DNA from 4 places in the Bradyrhizobium sp. T-1 genome. Region 1 is predicted to be linked to each of the others. Evidence: predicted binding sites of a transcription regulator. Region 1 holds the regulator's gene; each other region holds the start of a gene.
The links. Region 1 encodes LexA, which represses DNA repair genes until DNA is damaged. Its sites were predicted from a motif close to TGTTCNNNNTGTGTTCNG; they were not measured.

Region 2: a site for LexA is predicted at 1,688-1,705, ahead of ACWAT4_RS31860 (PA0069 family radical SAM protein). Genes of this name have one in related genera too.
Region 3: a site for LexA is predicted at 1,923-1,940, ahead of recA (recombinase RecA). Genes of this name have one in related genera too.
Region 4: a site for LexA is predicted at 1,469-1,486, ahead of ACWAT4_RS30580 (DUF3072 domain-containing protein). Genes of this name have one in related genera too.

What each region holds. Positions count from the first base shown of each region.
Region 1 is NZ_CM132115.1:3,967,143-3,970,839, forward strand. It holds gene ACWAT4_RS19030 (ComEC/Rec2 family competence protein) at 1-40, shown strand, start outside; gene ACWAT4_RS19035 (hypothetical protein) at 51-485, opposite strand; gene ACWAT4_RS19040 (hypothetical protein) at 682-879, opposite strand; gene lexA (transcriptional repressor LexA) at 1,057-1,758, opposite strand; gene ACWAT4_RS19050 (molybdopterin molybdotransferase MoeA) at 1,935-3,146, opposite strand; gene ACWAT4_RS19055 (helix-turn-helix transcriptional regulator) at 3,267-3,697, opposite strand, start outside.
Region 2 is NZ_CM132115.1:6,646,375-6,650,071, reverse strand. It holds gene ACWAT4_RS31865 (phosphoketolase family protein) at 1-1,517, opposite strand, end outside; gene ACWAT4_RS31860 (PA0069 family radical SAM protein) at 1,727-2,902, shown strand; gene ACWAT4_RS31855 (VOC family protein) at 2,927-3,382, shown strand; gene ACWAT4_RS31850 (ribonuclease HII) at 3,460-3,697, shown strand, end outside.
Region 3 is NZ_CM132115.1:3,181,148-3,184,844, reverse strand. It holds gene ACWAT4_RS15165 (hypothetical protein) at 1-126, opposite strand, end outside; gene ACWAT4_RS15160 (hypothetical protein) at 184-570, opposite strand; gene recA (recombinase RecA) at 742-1,830, opposite strand; gene ACWAT4_RS15150 (hypothetical protein) at 2,122-2,328, shown strand; gene ACWAT4_RS15145 (DUF6894 family protein) at 2,444-2,680, shown strand; gene ACWAT4_RS15140 (hypothetical protein) at 3,665-3,697, opposite strand, start outside.
Region 4 is NZ_CM132115.1:6,375,978-6,379,674, forward strand. It holds gene ACWAT4_RS30555 (hypothetical protein) at 93-299, shown strand; gene ACWAT4_RS30560 (hypothetical protein) at 393-626, shown strand; gene ACWAT4_RS30565 (hypothetical protein) at 706-906, opposite strand; gene ACWAT4_RS30570 (hypothetical protein) at 942-1,151, opposite strand; gene ACWAT4_RS30575 (hypothetical protein) at 1,186-1,407, opposite strand; gene ACWAT4_RS30580 (DUF3072 domain-containing protein) at 1,523-1,717, shown strand; gene ACWAT4_RS30585 (DUF6496 domain-containing protein) at 1,787-2,056, shown strand; gene ACWAT4_RS30590 (hypothetical protein) at 2,067-2,429, opposite strand; gene ACWAT4_RS30595 (Do family serine endopeptidase) at 2,694-3,697, opposite strand, start outside.

The sequences.
Region 1 (3,697 bases):
CGCAACACCATCGGAGGCCGACCTTCAGGCCGAGGATTAAGGCCGTTGTCTCAGCCGATCGGCAGACGCGGGGGCGTCGTGCGGTTGTCGGCGATCACGCGCGGCTTCTGCTCGCGCTCGCCGAGCGGCTGGGTCACCGGCAGTTGCAGCACGGTCGCGCGCTGGCCTTCGACCAGCTGCGTCACCAGCACGTATTTGCCGTCGGGGAATTCGATCGCGTCGTGATGACGATCGGGAATGTGCGGATCGATCTTGCCGAACTTGCCGACGCGCGAGTTGACAGTGCGGGTCCAGATCCAGCGATTATCGTAGCGGACGTTGTCGGCGAAGGCGAGCTCCGTTCCCGGAAGGAGGCAGACCGCGACCGACATGTCGGCTTCGGAGGCGAAGCCGCGCGTCGAGGTGCCGCGGAAGGTTGTCGTGACGATCGTCTCGCCCACTTCTGCGGGGCGCGTCGCGACAGCGTGCAGGCTGTAGTCACACATCGGGGTGCTCCTCAATCAGGATAGCGACCCACGCCTCTGTCTCGGACGCGCAGGCCCCTATCAGAGTGGAAGCCTGCGATCTTATGCTTGTTTGTGGGCAAATCTGCGGCTCGCATCCGCAGCGCGCGATCACATTATCTTTTTCAAATGCACGAGGAACAAAGCCTGCTCTCGCGCATTCGGAGAGCGCGTTGCCTCAGCGGCCAGCAGGTGCCGACCAGCCCGAATATTGCCAGCCCGGTTGCGACGGCTGCTCGACGGCGTTGCGGGCGTTGCGGAATTGCTCGCTCGTCGCCTGCGGTGCCTTGCGGGCGTGGTGCTGCGCAGCCAAGGCCTGCGACGCTGATGCTGCGATCAGCGCCATCGCGACGGTGCTCAAAATGATCTTGCGCATGGTGGTCTCCTCGGTCTCTCAAAGGCCTGCGAAGCGACGCGTGCTTCGTTGCGGCGTACCGAGGATGTCGCGCTGGAGAGGGGACCGGATAATCTGTGCAAAACCAGAAAGACTATCCAGCCGGAGCGGACAATCGTCCGCTCCAATCGTTGATCGCGGTCGTCGATCGCGACGCGCTCAATACTTCCGGTACAGCCCGATCAGCTTGCCCTGGATCTTCACCCGGTTGGGCGGAAGGATGCGCACCTCATAGGCCGCATTGGCAGGCTCAAGTGCAATCGAGGCGCCGCGGCGGCGGAAGCGCTTCAGCGTGGCCTCTTCGTCGTCGATCAGGGCCACCACGATATCGCCGGTGTCGCAGCTCTCGTTGCGCTGGATCAGCGCCATGTCGCCATCGAGAATGCCGGCATCGACCATCGAATCGCCGCGTACTTCGAGCGCGTAGTGCTCGCCAGCCCCGAGCATGTCCGGCGGGACGCTGATGGTGTGGCTGCGGGTCTGCAAGGCCTCGATCGGCGTACCGGCCGCGATCCGACCCATCACGGGCACTGCAACCGGGCGTTCGCCCTCGTCGGCGGGTGGACTCGAGGTCGTGCGCACCTTGCCGAGGTTGCCCTCGATGACGCTCGGCGTGAAGCCGCGGCGGTTGCCGGCGGCGGCCTGGAGCTCGGGCAGCTTGATCACTTCGATCGCGCGGGCGCGGTTCGGCAGGCGCCGGATGAAGCCACGCTCCTCGAGCGCGGTGATCAGGCGATGGATGCCTGATTTCGAGCGCAGATCGAGCGCGTCCTTCATCTCGTCGAAGGAGGGCGGCACGCCGCTTTCCTTCAACCGCTCGCTGATGAACCGCAGGAGCTCGTACTGTTTGCGCGTTAACATCTCGACCAAAATCCCCCGGTTGATGTCGTTCGATTCCGAGACGCTGAGTTCAGCGATAAGCCGCTACATGCTCGAAACAAATCATGAACGGACACTATATGTTCGATACATGTTCCGCAACTGCTTAATTTACCGTGAACGCGACAAAGTTCGCGGAACGGTTGCGAACGAAGCGGTCAGGCGGGCAGTCGCAGCACCTCGCAAGGCGTGCCCGTCGCGGCCTTCGGCGCAAACGGCGGGCGCACGAGAAGTGCCTGTGCCGCAGCGAGATTCGCAAGCAGCGAGGAGTCCTGGTGATCGACGGGGACGACGACGAGCGTGCCGTCGTCGCGCATGTCGAGGCGCGCGCGCAGATAATCCTCGCGCTGGTCGTTGGCGCCGACATCGCGGCCGAGCACGGCGCGTTCGCGACGGTGATGAACCGCGGAGCGACCTGAGAGCGCGCGAATCAGCGGCACCATGAACAGGAAGGCGCACACATAGGACGACACGGGATTGCCGGGCAGTCCGATCACCCGCATCGGCCCGAGCTGGCCGTTCATCATCGGCTTGCCCGGCCGCATCGCAATCTTCCAGAACGCCATCGCGGTGCCTTCTTCCCTCAGCGCCTGCTGCACCAGATCGTGGTCACCGACTGAGGCGCCGCCGGTCGTGATCAGGATGTCGGCACCGGATTCGCGCGCACGGCGGATGCCGGCGGTGGTGGCGGCAAGCGTGTCGGCGGCAACGCCGAGGTCGACGGTATCGGCGCCCTCGCTGCGGGCGAGCGCATGCAGGGCGTAGCCGTTGGAATAGACGATCTGGCCATGGCCGGGCGTTGAGCCCGGCATCACCAGCTCGTCGCCGGTGGCGAGAATCGCGACCTTCGGGCGGCGGCGAACGGCAAGCTGCGGGTGGTTCATGCCGGCGGCGAGCGCGACGTCGCGCTCGGTCAGCCGCGCGCCCTTGCGCAAGAGCACGTCACCCTCGCGGAAGTCGATACCGGCAGGGCGGATGTGCCGTCCGGCGATGGCGGCTTCCCTGATCACGATGCGTCTGCCGTCGGCGACCGTGTCCTCCTGGATCACGACGGCGTCCGCGCCATCGGGAACGACGCCGCCGGTGAAGATCCGGACCGCTTCGCCCGCGCCGACAGTTCCTGCGTAAGGGCGGCCGGCTGCGACCTCGCCAATGACGGTCAGCTGCGCGTCGACCTTTGCCGCATCGGCCGCGCGGACGGCATAGCCATCCATCGCTGACATCGCCTGTGGCGGTTGCGTCCGCCGCGCCGCGACATCGCGCGCGAGCACGCGATGAAAGGCCTCATCGAGCGAGACTGATTCTTCGGCCAGCGGCTCTGCACCGGCGAGCACGGCGGCAAGCGCATCGGATACCGGCATCAGGGCCACAGTGAACTCCTGCTACAAATCGAGTGATTTGGTCGGCAAGGTTCTAGCCGAGCGAAGGGGCTGAGGCAAAACACCGCGAGATCACGTGCAACACGCGCGCCTGCCTTCGTCGAAGGAGATTTATTTCTGCAGCATGAGCCGCACCAGCTCGGCCTGCCGGGTGACACCGGTCTTGTCGAAAATCTTCGACAGATGGCTGCGCGCGGTTCCATCGGTGATGCCGAGGCGCTCCGCCGTGGCCCTGCGGCCGCCGCCCTTGACGATCTCCAGCGCGAACGCGGCTTCAGCGCGGGTGAGGCCGTAGCGCTCGCGCAAAGTCTCGCCTTGCGTCTTGGCGGCGGGTTCGGGGTCGGTGATCAACACCATCGCGCTCGAGCGCCAGCCGGAGGCGAGGGGGACGGCCTTCTCGATCCATTCGCTGCCGACCGGTGTTACCTGCACGCGCAGCGGCATGCGGCCAGGCGGTCGCTGCAGGCTCATCTCGCCGCCGATGCGGTCCGGATTGTCGAGGCTGCAGGAGCTGATCAGTGCGCGCAGCTGATGACCGTCCT
Region 2 (3,697 bases), 2.7 Mb from region 1:
AGCCATTTGGCGTGCTGGTTGAACATGGAATCCACGATGTGGATGAAGGCCTCGTAGCAGGAGAAGAAGCCGTGGCGGCCGGTGAGCAGGTAGCCCTCGAGCCAGCCCTGGCAAAGATGCTCGCTCAAGACTTCCATCACGCGGCCGTCTTGCGCGAGATGCACGTCGTAAGGTTCGATCGGCTCCATCCAGACGCGCTCGGTGGTGTCGAACACGGCATCGAGCCGGTTTGATGCGGTCTCGTCCGGGCCCATGATGCGGAAGTTGCGCTCCCGCGCGTTGAGGCGGATGACGTCGCGCAAGAATTTACCGAGCTCACGCGTCGCTTCGCCCGTGACACTGCCCGGCTGCGGCACGTCGAGCGCGAAGCTGCGAAAGTCCGGCAGCTTCAGCTCCTTCTTCAGCAGCCCGCCATTGGCATGCGGATTGGCGCCCATGCGCCTGTTCCCTTCGGGCGCGAGAGCCTGCAGTTCGGGGATGAGCGCGCCGTTCGTGTCGAACAGTTTTTCCGGCTCGTAGCTGCGCATCCAGTCCTCGAGAATCTTCAAATGCGCCGGGCTTTCGCGGCAGCCTGCAACGGGCACCTGGTGCGCGCGCCAAAAGCCTTCGACCTTCTTGCCGTCGACTTCCCTGGGGCCGGTCCAGCCCTTCGGGCTGCGCAGCACGATCATCGGCCAGCGCGGCCGCTCGACGCTCGTGCGTCCGTCGCGGGCGTGCTGCTGGATCGAGCGGATGCTGGCGATCGCGACGTCGAGCGCGTCGGCCATGGCCTGGTGCATCGGTTGCGGATCGTCGCCCTCGACGAACAGCGGCTCGTGGCCGAAGCCGCGGAAGAGATCGCGGATCTCGCTGTCGGGCATCCGGCCGAGCACGGTCGGGTTGGCGATCTTGTAGCCGTTGAGGTGGAGGATTGGCAGCACGGCGCCGTCATGTGCCGGGTTCAGGAACTTGTTGGAGTGCCAGGACGCCGCAAGCGGGCCGGTCTCGGCCTCCCCGTCGCCGACGACGCAGGCGACGATCAGGTCGGGATTGTCGAGCGCTGCGCCATAGGCGTGCACCAGCGCGTAGCCAAGTTCGCCGCCCTCGTGGATCGAGCCCGGCGTCTCCGGTGCCGCGTGGCTCGGAATGCCGCCCGGGAAGGAGAACTGCCTGAAAAGCTTCCGCAATCCGTCCGCATCGCGCGGGATGTTCGGATAGATCTCGCTGTAACTGCCTTCCAGATAGGTGTTGGCGACCATGCCCGGGCCGCCATGGCCGGGACCGCAGACATAGAGCACGCTGAGATCCTGCGCGCGGATGACACGGTTCAGGTGGGCATAGATGAAGTTCAGCCCGGGCGTCGTGCCCCAATGGCCGAGCAGGCGTGGCTTGATGTGTTCGGGCCGCAACGGCTCGCGCAGCAACGGGTTGTCCAGCAGATAGATTTGCCCGACCGAGAGATAATTCGCGGCGCGCCAGTAGCGATCGAGGAGATCGAGGTCGCCGCTCGCGGCGGCCGTTTTTCGTTGGATTGTCATGTTCCTGCCGACCTCCACCCAGCGATCGTCACCAACTTTGTTCCGTCACGATCGATCCTGTCGCGCATCAAACGAGATGGCCGTGACGGGCTTGTTGCGTGAGGTCAAAGGACCTTGCCTGAAATCTGGGCGGCTACTGTGCATGGGGTTGTTTTCGCGTTTTTCATTCTTGTTCTTGATTTGTTCCTTTGCCGTGCTATCATGCTTTCATGAGTCCAGCTTCTTCTTCTGCTCTCAAGCACCCGCCGGTCACGGCGCCCTCCGAGCCGGCGGGTGCGCCTTCTGATTTCCCCGCGGATTTTCCAGAACTTGGCGTCGTCATCGACCGCGCGCGCAGGCGAGGGCGGGGTGCACAGTCCAACGCTAGCGGCCGCTTTGAAGCCGAGGCGCGCGTCGCCTTCGACGATGGCTGGCTGAGCCTGGAAGAGCTGCCGCCGTTCAAGACGACGGTCGGCGTCGACACCTCGCGCAAGGTGATCACCCGCAACGAGTCTCCCGATATCGGCTTCGACCGTTCGATCAATCCTTATCGCGGCTGTGAGCATGGCTGCGTCTATTGCTTCGCGCGGCCGACGCATGCCTATCTCGGCCTGTCGCCGGGGCTCGACTTCGAGTCGAAGCTGTTCGTGAAGCCCGAGGCGCCGGCGCTGCTCGAGAAGGAACTCGCGGCGACCGGCTACGAGCCGCGGATGATCGCGATCGGCACCAACACCGACCCCTATCAGCCGATCGAGCGCGAGCGCAAAATCATGCGCGGCATTTTGGAGGTGCTGGAGCGCACCGGCCATCCTGTCGGCATCGTCACCAAATCCGCGCTGGTCGTGCGCGACATCGACATTCTGGCGCGCATGGCCAAGCGCAACCTCGCCAAGGTCGCGATCTCGGTGACCTCGCTCGATCCAAAGCTCGCGCGCACAATGGAGCCGCGGGCCTCCACGCCGCCGAAGCGGCTGGAGGCGCTGAAGCAGCTTTCGGAGGCCGGCATTCCGACCACGGTGATGGTCGCGCCCGTGATCCCAGCGCTGAACGATTCCGAGATCGAGCGCATTCTCGACGCCGCAGCCCATGCCGGCGTCAAGGAAGCCTCCTATGTGTTGTTGCGGCTTCCATTGGAAGTGCGGGATCTCTTCCGCGAATGGCTGATGGCGAACTATCCCGACCGCTATCGCCACGTCTTCACGCTGATTCGCGACATGCGCGGCGGTCGCGACTACGACTCGAAATGGGGCGAGCGGATGAAGGGTACGGGTCCGATGGCCTGGACCATCGGCCGCCGCTTTGAGATCGCCTGCGACAGGCTCGGCCTGAACAAGCGCCGCTCGAAGCTGACCACGGATCATTTTGCGCGGCCGAAGCAGAACGGCGAGCAGCTCAGCCTGTTCTAGGGCGCGGAGCGAACGAGGTGTGTGATGCGTAAGGAACTGCCGGCCCCGGTACCACGACTGACGGTGGTCACGCTCGGCGTGAGTGATATCCGCACCAGCATTGCTTTCTATGCCGCGCTCGGTTTCTCGCGCCGGCTGAAGGCGACCGGCGAGGCCGTGGCGTTCTTCGAGACCGGCGGTCCGGTGCTCGGCCTGTTTCCCTGGGACCAGCTCGCGGCCGATGCCAAGCTGCCGGACAATCCGAGGCCAACAACCTTCCGCGGGGTGACGCTCGCCTGGAACTGCGCCACGCGCGAGGAAGTCGATGCGGTGCTGGCCTTCGCACTCGGCAAGGGCGCGAAGCTGCTGAAGGCCGCGCATGAGACCGATTACGGCGGCTATTCCGGCTATTTTGCCGATCCCGACGGCCATCCCTGGGAGGTCGTCGTCGCGCCCGGCATCGAGGTCGGCGACGACCGGCGGGTGCATCTGGCGGAGTAGGGCGACCGGCCCGAATAACGGGAATTGCGCGGGGTTCCCGGTTGCGCGAGCGGGTCGGCTTGCGCACGATCCCGGCCATGATTCGGGACACGTCCGCCAAAAAGCCAATTAAGGCCAGGCCAGCAAAGGCAAGCTTCCGTCGAGAGCGCGCGCTGATCAAGCGCGGCGTGTGGCCGGTGGCGGGCTGCGACGAGGCTGGCCGCGGGCCCCTGGCCGGCCCCGTGGTGGCGGCTGCGGTGATTCTCGATCCCAACCGCATTCCGCGCGGTATCGACGATTCCAAGCGGCTGACGGCGGAAGAGCGTGAAAAACTGT
Region 3 (3,697 bases), 790 kb from region 1:
CCGCTCCTCGGACGGCAATTTCCTCGAGACGAAGCGTGGACGGAGTCCAAGCACGACGTTCGCGAGAAGCGTCTGGCGAAGCGTGGCCTCAGCGCGATCGTTCGTCGTCAGGATCAAATGGGACACTATCGCCTCTCAAAATTGATACGCAAGACAAGAACATGTTGAGCGAACACGTAAACATCATCCAGGCGCAACAAGCGAGCGGGTCTCTGGGTCCCATCGCCAGAGCCGCTCGTTGGTCAGGTGGGTGCCGCCCCACCAGCGATCAATCCGGTTGTGCCGGCGAAAACTCTGGTCACCTCCCAGCATCGCCTTGCCGAACCCGGTCAGCGATAATTGCGACCGCTTGTACCGATCGAAACGGATTGAATCGTTGTGCATCTCCAGTGAAACCGGGCCTTCATCCAGTCCTGCGACCGCCGGCCTCTCGCACCGGGCGAGCCCATCAAGCAACGCTCCAACTTCCCAATAGTCGAAGACGCGCCGTGCGTTACCCTTCTGATACCCCTGGAACACTTCAAAGGGCGACACATCGGCCGGCGCGATCAATTCCAGGATCCGCTTCATGCCTGTAGCCTCAAGGCTTCGTCAACGCAGCGCCGTAGCGCCACAGCCGGTCAAGATCAGACGTTTCATCACGCCACCCGATCACCACGACGCAAAAAGAAACGGGCACTGACGACGTCGGCAACTCAACGTCCTCAGCGCCCGCTCCTCGCGAAACTCTACTGGTACGGCTTACTCGTCCGCCGGCTCCTCGCCGTCGGCGTCGCTCTCGGGCGTGCCGGCCAAAATCTGCTCGGAGATCAGGCCGGAGTTCTGGCGGATCGCGGTTTCGATCTTGGCGGTGATGTCGGGGTTGGCCTTCAGGAACGCTTTCGAGTTCTCGCGGCCCTGGCCGAGACGCTGGCTGTCATAGGAGAACCAGGCGCCGGACTTCTCGACGATACCGGCCTTGACGCCGAGATCGAGGATCTCGCCCATCTTGGAGACGCCCTCGCCATACATGATGTCGAACTCGACCTGCTTGAACGGCGGTGCCAGCTTGTTCTTCACCACCTTGACGCGGGTGGTGTTGCCGACCACTTCGTCGCGCTCCTTGATCGCGCCGATGCGGCGGATATCGAGGCGGACGGAAGCATAAAACTTCAGCGCGTTACCGCCGGTCGTGGTTTCGGGCGAGCCGTACATCACACCGATCTTCATGCGGATCTGGTTGATGAAGATCACCATGGTGTTGGATTTGTTGATCGAGGCCGTGAGCTTACGCAGCGCCTGGCTCATCAGGCGGGCCTGCAGGCCCGGCAGCGCATCGCCCATCTCGCCTTCGAGCTCGGCCTTCGGCACCAGCGCCGCAACCGAATCGACCACCAGCACGTCCACCGCACTCGAGCGCACCAGCGTGTCGCAGATTTCCAGCGCCTGCTCGCCGGTGTCGGGCTGGGAGATCAGGAGCTCGTCGATATTGACGCCGAGCTTGCGGGCATAGACCGGGTCGAGCGCGTGCTCGGCGTCGATGAAGGCGCAGATGCCGCCCTTCTTCTGCGCTTCCGCCACCGTGTGCAGCGCCAGCGTGGTCTTGCCTGAGGATTCCGGCCCGTAGATCTCGACGATACGCCCCTTGGGCAGGCCGCCGATGCCGAGCGCGATATCGAGCCCGAGCGAGCCGGAGGACACCGCCTCGATGTCCATCGAACGGTCGTTCTTACCGAGCTTCATTACCGAGCCCTTGCCGAACTGGCGCTCGATCTGGGAGAGCGCGGCAGCCAGAGCTTTACTCTTGTCCATGGAAGATCCTTCGACGATACGCAGGGCAGTGGTGGACATTGGGTCGTGCTCCTTATGGCGAGGATTCGGGTGCGGGACAAACGGTTGGCGCGGCGGGTCGTCGATAAAAGCAATGTACACGATCTGTTCCATGTTCGCAATATGTTCTTTTGAAAGGGTTGGGTTGGGCGCTGACCTTGGCCGGCACCAGAATTTGGGCGCTGCCCGCATCTGCCGCCAAGTGTCCCAAGTTGAAGTGTTCACTTTGGAACTGAAGCCGCCTCGCCTGCATATTAAGCTTCGCAGATACTCGAACCCAACGGTTAGGACCCGGAGCCACGAGGTTGCGTCATGTCGAAACGCCGCCGTTTCAAACAGACCCTTTCGCTTGAAGACCGCCTTGCCCAAGAAGCCGAACGCCTCCGAGAAAAGGCCAAATCCCTCCCCCCAGGTCCTCAGCGTGAGGATGCCCTCCGCAAAGCCAGACAGGCCGAAACCGGCGCTCACATGAGCGAATGGCTGAGATCGCCCGGCTTGCAGCCACCAGAGTCGTTCTAGCAACCATCTGCCAGCCGGCTTATTGTCGTCCCATCACCGATCGAGGCTCCGCCCGTAGGCATCGGTGGCAGAGAGACTGATTGCGCTCCCGCCTACACGACGATGGAGCGCCTTGATGGAACGCTATTTCTTTGACATCCAAAGTGGCCACGAGTTCTTTGCAGACGAGGAAGGTCTGCGCCTGCCCAATCTCAAAGCCGCCGAAGCCGAAGCGATGCAAACACTGACCGGGATCGCCAAGGAATCCGTCTTCAAAGGCGAGCGGCCAGATCTGGCTGTGGAAGTACGCTCGACGACTGCACGGTTGTTCTGCGTTTCCATCATCCATCGGAACGCGAGCACCAAGCATTAAGGCCGCCTCAGTTGGCGGCCTCCCTCATTTGGGTCCACGCATTCAAGTGAATCTGTGGACTTCGTTTCAATGTCCTCGCTCCGCCCCTGCAGATGTCTCTCTCCGGGACATGAACCTTGGCACGCGCTGTGCAGACTAATCCCTGCCGGGGTTTTGCATCCATCCCCCCGGGGCTGGAAAGCCGCCGTCCGCGATAGATTTAAGCGGGCGGCGTTTTTTGCTCCATCCCCCGTAAATTTCTCAGTGTCCTAATTTCCCGAAATCGCCGTCCGAATTAGAACAGCACCGGAATTGGGGTGCTGTCCGCATTTGGCCAGAGGTGTCCCGGTCCGGTGGTTAGCGGATTGTGACCGCGATATGGTTCCCCGATTGGAACAACAACTTTAAGGGGGCGACCAATGAAAATTGCGACTGCTCTTGGAATTATATTTCTGGCGTTTTCTTTTTCGTCTGCCTTCTCATCTGCCTTGGCCCAAACGCAATCGTGCAGCGCTCGGGCCGCCGAAGCGCAGATAACCTGCAAGGGCATGGGTTTTGACCTGCAGCGATGCAATACGACCATCGCGGCTAGGTTGGCTCATTGCCGAGCCACTGGATGCTGGGTGACAACGACCGACAAATGCGGCTTCACGAAAAAATAAACCATCAAGGCGGCGCGACAAACGGCGCGAGGCGAAGAAGAAAGGTTGCCCATCTGGCCGACAGACCGGTGATCTGATCCGCCTTCACGAGCGCACAAAAAAGGCCCCAGCTCGCAGGGTTGGGGACATGAGCCGGGGCCATTTGGGGTCTGCCCTTTGGGCAAAGGGCACCGGGAAAACGTGGCAATCCGGCAATTGTTCCAAACCCCAAAAGCAAAGAGCCACTGCTTTGAACAGCGGTCCTTCCGGGTTTCAAATTTTTCGAAATGAAGTTCCTTATTGCCTCCCCGGAGTTTCCGGTTTTTCCCGACTCTCGACCATGATTGTCGGGTTGCGCCCCGCCTCAATTAGCGGAGGCCGGGCGCTTCGCATCCCC
Region 4 (3,697 bases), 2.4 Mb from region 1:
GTTTGCATGCCAGATCGATCGGCAGTTCCATGCGCGCAAAAAAGTCGCCAAATAGGTGGCCAGGCCTGATCTCTCCCACAGGCGTCATCAAGATGATGACGCATGCAATGATGGGTGCGGCACTCGGTCTGATCTTCACACTCGCGCTCATTCTGGCCAATCCTGCGGTCGCAGAACTGCTGAGCCACGGCGGCAGTGCGGCTGCGTTGGTTTTTGTCGGCACGATGGTGACGACGTTTGCCATCGGCTCAACGCTGACGGGCGTCGTGTTCATCCTCGACGAAGACAAGGAATCTTGAATCGCACGCGAAACGATCCGACGCTTTGTTCGGAACTCCTGGGACAAATGGCGGTTGGCTGCCTGCGTCAATTCAACTCAGGGAGTTCCCCACATGAAGACGATCAAGCTCGCTCTTGCCGTGATGTTGGCAACCGGCCTTGCCGCCGCGCCGTTCGCGGCTGAAGCAAAGTCGCACAAGAAGCACCACGCCTCCATGTCGCAGACCACGACGGGCGCCAACATGAAGAAGACCGTTCCGCCCGACGCGTCCGGACAGGGCGGAGCCGGCCCCGGCAGCGATCAGGGCGGCAGCATGACCAAGCCCCAGAACGGAATGAGCAAGTAAGGACGGGTTCACCGCAATGAGGAGCCCCGCGGCCACGCGGGGCTTTTTGCGACAGCCACGTCGCGCCGGCAGCGGAGCTCTAGCGCCACATCGTCGGTGCACGGATCAGAGCGTCACGCGCGACCTGTCGCAGATCTTGCACGGCGTGGCGATTTGTCTGTGCGGCCTTACGCAGCCTCGCAGCGACACGCTCGCGCGTCGTCGTATCCGACAGAGGAATTTCCGCGCAGACTTCATCAAGAACCGCTCGCAGCAGGGCGGCCATTTCGGCATCCGGCATGGACGAGCTCCGGCATGTCGCGTTGCGCGACCGCTTTAGCTGCGTCGGATGTCAGTGATGTTCAGGCCGCTGCCTGCGGAGCCCGTCTTCACGAGTTGATCGAGCTGGGCCCGCTTGCGCGCGATCAGCAGTTGGGCCGCTGCATCATCGAGACCCTCACGCTGCAATTGCCGGATCGCGGAGCCCAATTCAAGGATCTCGGCGCGCAGCTTCAGGATCCGGTAGGTGTCCGGGTCTTCCTCCACCGCCCGCCTCCCTCTGCCGCGTGCGTGACCTATCTCAGCGGCGCGCGGCCACACCGGCCGGCCCGATCTCGTTCTTCAAGGGACGAAGACGCACGCGGTCGCGAATATCGGGCAATACTTCGCCCCCGCCTGCAGCCTTCCATTCGCCGATCAACAGGTTGATTTTCCGGCGCAGATCCATCTGCGCCCGAGCCCGTTCGGTGCAGTCGCGATCACGGTTGATGAGATCGCGTACAGACGCCTCCACATCGGCCATCTCCAGCCTCAAGGCGCTGATTTTACGTCGAATTTCATTAATTCTGTTGTCCATGGCTTGTTAGAACAAAATAAGAACATATAGTCAAGCCACGAATTCAGGACGGAGAACGAACATGCAGGTTCAGGGTAAATACGACGCCAAGGCTTTTCTCATGGAGCAGATGACCCGGGCGCAGGGGCTGCGGCTGAAACGGCTGAGCGAAGAGGCTTACCAGCCGGCGCAATATGATCGAGGCTTGTCCTCTGCCGAAGCCGCGCGCCGCATCCAGGTGCTGGAGGCGGAGATCGAGCTCGCGAACTCATTCTGAGGCGCGCGGCAGCTTTTGGAACGTTGCGTCAGCCCTCCTGTTCTCTTCCGAGGTCAAGGGAGAGAGTTGATGGCACGCAAGGCAAAGAAGCGCCGCTATTCGCGCAGCTCCGGCGATGATGTCGAGCGCGAGATGCGGCGTTACAAGAAAGGCACCGCCAAGAGCGGACGGGGCGGTCGCGGCGGACCCGTGAAGAGCCGCAAGCAGGCGATTGCGATCGGCCTCTCTGAGGCGCGCAAGAAGGGCAAGAAGGTCCCGAAGAAGTCGTCGAAGCGAAAGACGTCCAAGAAAAAGACCACCAAGAAAAAGAGCTCGAAGCGCAAATCCACCAAGCGATAGCGCCGACCTGTCAGATCATGCTGCCGGGCATGAAGCAGCGGATCGAAACGCCGAACGCCGTCTTGACCGGCCAGACCATGGTGCGACCGGCGCGGTTCGGCTCAGTGATCACGGCTTCGTCGGGGACATCGACCCACTCCCCATCGATACGGACCCGATAATGACCATTATGGGAGTCCCAATCAGGATCGGCCACGGCAACGCCGTCGGCGTCCGAGCAGCACGGACCGAGATGGCTGCGCAGGCTATCGAACCAGGGCTTCAGCGGTGAGTCGGCGAAGCGGCCGTCATCGCGTCCCAGGGCACTTCCGGTCGACATCACGAGCGGCGCCGCGAGCAGCGCAAGCTTCAGCGAGAGCTTCAATCGATCCATGTCGGCACCGATCAAATGCGGACCACCGGCCGGTTCCACAAAGCAGCCGGACGTCCGAAGTTCCACTCCTGCAACTGCCTCGGCGCCGTCATTGCCGCCAAAGCGATTCCGAAGTCTGACGAGCGAACGCGGCTTTTTCGGACGAACCTGTCATCATTGCTGCCGTTAACGAGAATGTTATCGGTGCCCTGTGGGTATCTCGCGGTCGCGCACGAAAAAGGCGGCCCGCGGGCCGCCTTTTGAATTTGCTGCAGGATTGAGCGATCAGGCGAGCGGCACCGCGACGAACCGGGTCGCCTCCGCGTTCTTCACCTGCAACAGCACGCTGCTCTTGCCGGACGATTTGGCCTGCGCCAGCTCGGAACGGACGTCGCCGACATTGGCGACCGCCTTGCCGCCGACATTGAGGATGACGTCGCCGGTCTGGATGCCGTGCTGCGCCGCCGGCCCCTGCGGGTCGACCTCGGTCACCACGACGCCCTTCTGCCCGGCCCCCTGGACGTCGCCAGCCGGCGCCAGGCTGAGGCCGAGGCGCGGCGTGCCGGGGGCCTGCTGCGTCTTGCCGTCGTCAGCCTTGTCGCCTCCTTTGGCTTGCCGCTCGTTCGGCAGTTCGCCGAGCGCGAGCGTCACCGTCTTGGTGTCGCCCTTGTGGACGACGTCGAGCTTCACGGACGTACCCGGCGCCAGCGTGGCGATGGTGCGGGCGAGATCGCGGGAGTCCTTGATCGCGGTGCCGTTGACGGCGGTGATGACGTCGCCCGCCTCGATGCCGGCCCTCGCCGCCGGGCTACCATCCTGCGGGTTGTCCACGATCGCGCCGCGTGCCGCCTTCAGGCCAAGACTATCGGCGATCTCCGCAGTCACCGGCTGCACCTGCACGCCGAGCCAGCCGCGGGTAACGGCCCCCTTGTCCTTCAGCTGCGCGATGACGAGCTTTGCGGTCGAGGCCGGAATGTCGAAGCCGATGCCGACCGAGCCGCCCGACGGCGAGAAGATCGCGGTGTTCACGCCAATTACGTTGCCGTTCATGTCGAAGGCCGGACCGCCGGAATTGCCCTTGTTGATCGGTGCATCAATCTGGATGAAGTCGTCATAGGGACCATTGCCGATGTCGCGGCCGTTCGCCGAGACAATGCCGGCGGTCACGGTGCCGCCGAGGCCGAAGGGATTGCCGACCGCAACCACCCAATCGCCGATCCGCGCCTTCTGGTCAGCGAATTTGACGAACGGAAAGTCCTTCTTGCCGTCGACCTTGATCAGCGCGAGAT